Collimonas fungivorans: one gene and its partner. The protein of the gene in region 1 interacts with the protein of each later gene in a pairwise test. Links are inferred from orthologs where the notes say so. Each region holds a gene or a part of one and is shown on either strand. Other genes may lie near its edges. The genes, in order: ileS and CFter6_RS22920.

Region 1 (3,813 bases):
AGTACCGTGAAAAAATAGCGCTGCCAGCCGGATTCGGTGGACAGGAAGCTGAACGCGGCGCCCTTGTTATACACCAGCACCAGGTTGAAGAAGGAGGTCACGGCATGCGATTCGCCGTAGCTGAACAGGCGCACGATGGTGATCTTGGTGAGCTGGTCGATCAGCAGCACCAGTGCAGCGATCGCCAGCCATGGCGCCAGGCCGTAGTTGGAAGAGGATGGGGCAGAAGAGCGTTTTTTTGTGGCCATGTCGATTCTTAACTGTGTGGCAGAAATGCGCAGTGCACAAGGCCATGGCCGATTGTACGCTGCGCCTGTTTTATCTACATCATCGCTTAAGCAAAATGCCGGTCTTCGCCGCCGCCGAACAGGTTGGCGACACAGCGTCCGCACAGGCCCGGATGTTCCGGGTGGCTGCCGACGTCGGCCCGGTAATGCCAGCAGCGTTCGCATTTCTGCTGCGCCGACGGCGTCACCAGGATCGTTTCCTCAGCATCGGTCGCTACTTCCGACACCGTGGCACTGGAAGTGATCAAGACAAATTTCAGGTCGTCGCCCAGGCTGCTGAGCAGCGCATGCTTGGCCGGGGCCGCCTTGATTTCGACTTCCGCCTGCAGCGAGGAACCGATGCCGCCTGCGACCCGCACTTCTTCCAGCTGCTTGGTGACGTCGGCGCGCACCGCGCGCACTGCGTTGAATTTCTCGATCAGAGCCGCGGCGCCGTCGATTTCCGGCAGCGCGTAATAGGTCTGGGTGAAAATGGTTTCATCGCTGGCGGCAAACGCTTCCGGGCTGGCGAAGAACGACCAGGCTTCTTCCGCCGTGAACGACAGCGTCGGCGCCATCACCCGCAGCAGGGCCTGGGTGATGTGCCAGATCGCGGTTTGCGCGGAACGGCGCGCCGGCGAACTGACGCCGCTGGTGTACAGGCGGTCTTTCAGGATGTCGAGGTAGAAGCCGCCCAGGTCTTCCGAGCAGTACATCTGCAGCTTCGAGATCACCGGGTGGAATTCGTAGGTCTCGTAGTGCTGCAGGATGTCGGCTTGCAGCTGCGCCATGCTGGCGATCGCATAGCGGTCGATTTCCAGCAGGTCGGCGATCGGCACCGCATCCTTCGACGGATCGAAGTCGGAAGTGTTGGCCAGCAGGAAGCGCAAGGTATTGCGGATGCGGCGATACGATTCGGTGACGCGCTTCAGGATTTCGTCGGAGATCGTGATCTCGCCCGAGTAGTCGCTGGCGGCCACCCACAGGCGCAGGATTTCCGCGCCCAGGGAGTCCGCCACTTTTTGCGGTTCGACGCCGTTCTTCAGCGACTTCGACATCTTGCGGCCTTCGCCGTCGACCACGAAACCGTGCGTCAGCAGAGCGTTATACGGCGCGCGGCCATTCAGCATGGACGAGGTCAGCAGCGACGAGTGGAACCAGCCGCGATGCTGGTCCGAACCTTCCAGGTAGAGATCGGCAGGAAATTGCAGCTGGCTGGCGTGCGAACCGCGCAATACCGTCTGGTGGGTAGAGCCGGAGTCGAACCAGACATCCAGCGTGTCCTTGTTCTTGATGTAGTTGACGGCATCGTCGCCCAGCAATTCCTTCGGGTCCAGCGCCTGCCAGGCTTCGATCCCGCTTTGCTCGACGCGCTGCGCGATCTGCTCCAGCAGTTCCGGCGTGCGCGGATGCAGCTGGCCGCTTTCCTTGTGCACGAAGAACGCCATCGGCACGCCCCACTGGCGCTGCCGCGACAGGGTCCAATCGGGGCGGTTGGCGATCATGCCGTGCAGGCGCGCCTTGCCCCAGCCAGGGAAAAATGCGGTTTCTTCAATCGCTTTCAGGGCAGTTGCGCGCAGGCTCGGGTGACCGTCCTTCGGCAAGTTGTCCATGCTGGCGAACCACTGTGAAGTGGCACGGTAGATGATCGGCGTCTTGTGGCGCCAGCAATGCATGTAGCTGTGGTCGAACATGACCAGCTTGAACAGCGCGCCGGCTTCTTCCAGCTTGGCGCAGATCGGCTTGGACGCTTCCCAGATGGTCATGCCGGCAAAGAACGGCAGCCAGGACGCGAACTTGCCGTCGCCCATCACCGGGCTGATGATGTCGTCGTCCTTCATGCCATGCGCTTTGCAGGAGATGAAGTCTTCGATGCCGTAAGCCGGCGCCGAGTGCACGATGCCGGTGCCGCTGTCGGTGGTGACGTAGTCGCCCAGGTAGACCGGCGACAGACGGTTGTAGCCAGGATCAAGGTCGGCCAGCGGATGCTTGAAATTGATCAGCGCCAGCGCTTCGCCCTTGCAGCTGGCGATGGCCTTGCCTTCGAGGCCGAAACGCTGCAGCGAGTCTTCGACCAGGTCCTGCGCCAGGATCAGCAGCAGCGGTGCGCCGTTGCGCGTGGTCTGCACCAGCGCGTAGTCTACTTCCGGATGGACGTTGAGCGCCTGGTTGGACGGGATGGTCCACGGCGTGGTGGTCCAGATCACGACATAACCCTGGCCGGCCGGCAACGCCGCCAGGCCGAATGCGGCGGCGATCTTGTCCGGTTCGGCAAACGGGAAACCGACGTCGATCGACGGATCGCGCTTGTCCTGGTATTCGACTTCAGCCTCGGCCAAGGCCGAACCGCAATCGAAGCACCAGTTGACCGGCTTCAAGCCGCGATAGACATAACCCTTTTCCAGGATGGCGCCGAGCGCGCGCAGTTCGTCGGCTTCATTGCCGAAGGCCATGGTCAGGTACGGGTTGTCCCATTCGCCCAGCACGCCGAGGCGGATGAAGTCTTTGCGCTGCAGGTCGATCTGTTCATTGGCGTAAGCGCGCGCTTTCGACTGCACTTCAGCCACCGGCAGGTTCTTGCCGTATTTCTTTTCGATCTGGATTTCGATCGGCATGCCATGGCAATCCCAGCCCGGCACGTAAGGCGCATCGAAGCCGGCCATGTTGCGGGCCTTGACGATCATGTCCTTGAGGATCTTGTTGACGGCGTGGCCCAGGTGGATCTCGCCGTTGGCATACGGCGGACCGTCGTGCAGGATGAATTTCGGACGGCCCTTGGAGGCTTTGCGGATCCGTTCGTAGACTTTCTTTTCCTGCCACTGCTTGACCCATTGCGGTTCGCGCTTGGCGAGGTCGCCGCGCATGGGGAAGGGCGTCTCGGTCATGTTGACCGGGTATTTGCTCTGCGGCTTAGCCTGCTTGGCTGGCTTGCTGTTTTCTGGTTTGTTGGTCTGATCAGGCATAATTTTCTTCAGTGGAATTCTGTGGGGCCGGCATAAATGCAGGCATAAGCGCTAGGCATAAACGCCGGCAAGGCGCGAGGAATTGCGGACAGCGTCAAATTCGGTCTGTGGCCGAAACTGCCGATATATCGTGCTGGCCGTGCTGGCGGAAATACGCGCGCGCATTGCTGACATCGCGGGTAATCGCGGCAGTCAGGGTCGGCAGGTCGACATATTTCTCTTCGTCGCGCAGTTTCTGCAAAAACTCGACTTGTATCAGCTTGCCGTAGCAATCGCCGGCGAAGTCGAGGATATAACTCTCCAGCAGCACGCGGCCGCTGTCGTCCACGGTGGGGCGGATGCCGATGCTGGCGACAGCCGGCAAAGGATGTTCGGCCAGGCCATGGACGTTGACCACGAAGATGCCGGACAGCGCCGGCAGTTTATGGTTGACGCGCAAGTTCAGGGTCGGGAAACCGATGGTGCGGCCGAGCTTCTTGCCATGCACCACGTGACCGGAAATGGAATACGGATGGCCCAGCAAAGCCCGTGCATGGCCGAAATCGCCGGCCGCCAGCGCAGCGCGCACCGCCGACGACGATACC
Region 2 (3,097 bases), 960 kb from region 1 along the record:
GCTGCTGGATGCCTTGACGCCGGACACCCGCGCCGTCCTGCTGAATTCGCCCAACAATCCGACCGGCTGGGTCATGCCGCGCGAACAGCAGGAAATCGTGTTGGCGCATTGCCGCCGGCACGGCATCTGGATTGTTGCCGACGATGTTTATGAGCGGCTGGTGTATACCGAGGCCGGCGCGCCGCAGTGCGCGCCTTCCTTCCTGGATATCGCGGACGCCGATGACCGCCTGATTTCTTCCAACAGTTTTTCCAAATCGTGGCTGATGACCGGCTGGCGGCTGGGCTGGCTGGTAGCGCCGCCGACCTTGATGACAGACATCGGCAAGCTGATCGAATACAACACTTCCTGCGCCCCGGCTTTGTGCAACGCGCCGGCGTCGTTGCCATCGAACGCGGCGACGAAATCATCGGCAGCACGGTGATCCGTTATCGCGCGGCGCGCGATTTCCTGTACCAGCGCCTGAACGCCTTGCCGGGGATTACCGCGCCGCGGCCCAAAGGCGCGATGTACCTGTTCTTCCGCGTCGACGGCGTCGGCGACAGCCTGGCGCTGTGCAAGCAGCTGGTGCGCGACGCCGGCCTCGGCCTGGCGCCCGGCAATGCCTTCGGCCCGGAAGGCGAAGGCTACGTGCGCTGGTGTTTCGCCAGTTCCCTGGAGCGCCTGGAAGACGGCGTGCAGCGGCTGGAGCGCTTTCTTTCGGCCTGACCTGACGCCTGTTTCATAGGCTGGAATCCTCTGCCCAGCAGTTCCCCTGATAATTCAATTGCTGTTTTGGCAAGCAAGGCAGCGGCCTTGTTTTTTTGCGGGATCTGGTGCTATCATCGAAACGCGCAAACGTTTGCGCGCTCAAGATGGCGGCATACCGATCCGCTGCTCAACAACAAATTTCAGGAGACTTTTGATGAATACCCGTATCCGCCTCAAGCTGATTGCCGCCACCATCCTGGTCTGTGCCTTGCCGTCTCTGCCAGCCATGGCGCAGACCGCTGCCAAACCGAAGGTTGCGCTGGTGATGAAGTCGCTCGCCAATGAATTTTTCCTGACCATGGAAAACGGCGCCAAGGAACACCAGAAGGCCCACGCAGCGCAATATGACCTGATCGCCAATGGCATCAAGGACGAAACCGATACTTCCAACCAGATCAAGATCGTCGAACAGATGATCGTTTCCAAGGTCAACGGCCTGGTGATCGCTCCCGCCGATTCCAAGGCGCTGGTGCCGGTCATCAAGAAGGCGATCGACGCCGGCATCATCGTGGTGAATATCGACAACAAGCTGGATGACGCAGCACTCAAGGAAAAAGGCATCACGGTGCCGTTCGTCGGCCCGGATAACCGCCTGGGCGCCAAGCTGGTCGGCGACTATCTTGCCAAGCAGATCAAAACTGGCGACAAGGTCGGCATCATCGAAGGTGTCTCGACAACCTTCAATGCACAACAACGCACGCTGGGCTTCCAAGATGCCATGAAGACCGCCGGCGCCAATGTGGTTGCCGTGCAGTCCGGCCAGTGGGAAATGGCGCCGGGCAACCAGATCGCCGCCGCCATGCTGAATGCGCATCCGGACATCAAGGCATTGTTGGCCGGTAACGACAACATGGCCCTGGGCGCAGTCGCCGCGGTCAAGGCCGCCGGCAAGACCGGCAAGGTGCTGGTGGTCGGCTACGACAACATCAACGCCATCAAGCCCATGCTGAAAGACGGCCGCGTCCTGGCGACAGCCGACCAGTTCGCTTCGCAGCAAGCGGTGTTCGGCATCGAGACGGTATTGAAGGCGATTACCGACAAGAAAGCCCAGAACACGCTCGGCGGCACTGTTGAGACCAAGGTCGCGCTGGTAACGAAAGACAGCAAGTAATTCAATTGACGGCGTCAATTAACGGCGTCAATTAACCGCGCCAATTGACTGCACAACCGCGCGGGGCAAGGTAGGGAGTACCTTGCCTTGCTCCGCCAAGTATAACTACAGCTGTCACTGCTGGAGTACAGAATGTCCAATGAATCCATGGCGGCGGCGCGTTCCGACGGACGCGCCGTTGCATCCGCAGTTCCCTTGCTGAGTTTGAGCGGCATCGGCAAGACCTATGTCGAGCCGGTCTTGAGCGACGTCTCTATCGGCATCAGCCCGGGCCAGATCCTGGCGCTGACCGGTGAAAACGGCGCCGGCAAAAGCACGCTGTCGAAAATCGTCTGCGGCCTGGTCGACGCCACAACCGGCAGCATGCTGCTCGACGGCCAGCGCTACCAGCCGGGTTCGCGCAAGGAAGCCGAACATCTCGGCATCCGCATGGTGATGCAGGAACTGAACCTGATCCCGACCCTGAGCATCGCCGAAAACCTGTATTTCAACCAGCTGCCGCACCGCTTCGGCTGGATCGACAAGGCCAGGCTGGCACAGGACACGCGGATCCAGATGGCGGCGGTAGGACTGACCGATCTCGATCCCTGGACGCCGGTCGGCGAACTGGGCGTGGGCCACCAGCAGATGGTGGAAATCGCCCGCAACCTGATCGGCAGCTGCCGTTTGCTGGTGCTGGACGAACCGACCGCGATGCTGACCAACCGCGAAGTCGAGCTGCTGTTCACGCAGATTGCGCGGCTGCAATCGGAAGGTGTCGCCATCATCTATATCTCGCATCGGCTGGAAGAGCTGAAGCGCGTGGCCGACCGTATCGCGGTGCTGCGCGACGGCCAACTGGTATGCGACGACGCCATCGGCGGCTACAGCACCGAAGCGCTGGTACAGCTGATGGTCGGCCGCGCCGCCGAAGCCGAGCTGGATCTCGGCCATCGCACCATCGGCGCGCCGTTGCTGCGTGTGCGGGATATCGGACGCGGCAAGGTGGTTGCACCTACTTCATTCGATTTGCGCGCCGGCGAAATCCTCGGCGTCGCCGGCCTGATCGGCTCGGGCCGGACCGAATTGCTGCGCCTGATTTTTGGCGCCGACCGCGCGGACCAGGGCGAGGTATTCATCGGCGACCAAACTCAGGCAGCGAAAATTTCGTCGCCGAAAGACGCCATCGCCGCCGGCATCGCCATGATCACGGAAGACCGCAAGAGCCAGGGTTTGCTGCTGCCGCAATCGATAGGC

The links.
Region 2: the proteins of ileS (region 1) and CFter6_RS22920 interact in binary tests that used the Escherichia coli proteins (3 or more experiments, as listed by UniProt). The link is inferred for Collimonas fungivorans from one-to-one orthologs.

Annotation. Positions count from the first base shown.
Region 1 is NZ_CP013232.1:4,260,566-4,264,378, reverse strand. Bases 135-3,628 are described here. They hold ileS (isoleucine--tRNA ligase), read right to left. Parts: upstream 3,230-3,628; coding sequence 335-3,229; downstream 135-334. Other genes in these bases: CFter6_RS18550 (bifunctional riboflavin kinase/FAD synthetase), read right to left, coding at 3,324-3,628; lspA (signal peptidase II), read right to left, coding at 135-248. Outside these bases: more of lspA, read right to left, coding at 1-134; more of CFter6_RS18550, read right to left, coding at 3,629-3,813. UniProt on the Escherichia coli protein: Catalyzes the attachment of isoleucine to tRNA(Ile). As IleRS can inadvertently accommodate and process structurally similar amino acids such as valine, to avoid such errors it has two additional distinct tRNA(Ile)-dependent editing activities.
Region 2 is NZ_CP013232.1:5,218,825-5,221,921, reverse strand. Bases 105-2,882 are described here. They hold CFter6_RS22920 (sugar ABC transporter substrate-binding protein), read left to right. Parts: upstream 105-904; coding sequence 905-1,861; downstream 1,862-2,882. Other genes in these bases: CFter6_RS22915 (sugar ABC transporter ATP-binding protein), read left to right, coding at 1,994-2,882. Also shown: more of CFter6_RS22915, read left to right, coding at 2,883-3,097. UniProt on the Escherichia coli protein: Part of the ABC transporter complex RbsABC involved in ribose import. Binds ribose. Also serves as the primary chemoreceptor for chemotaxis.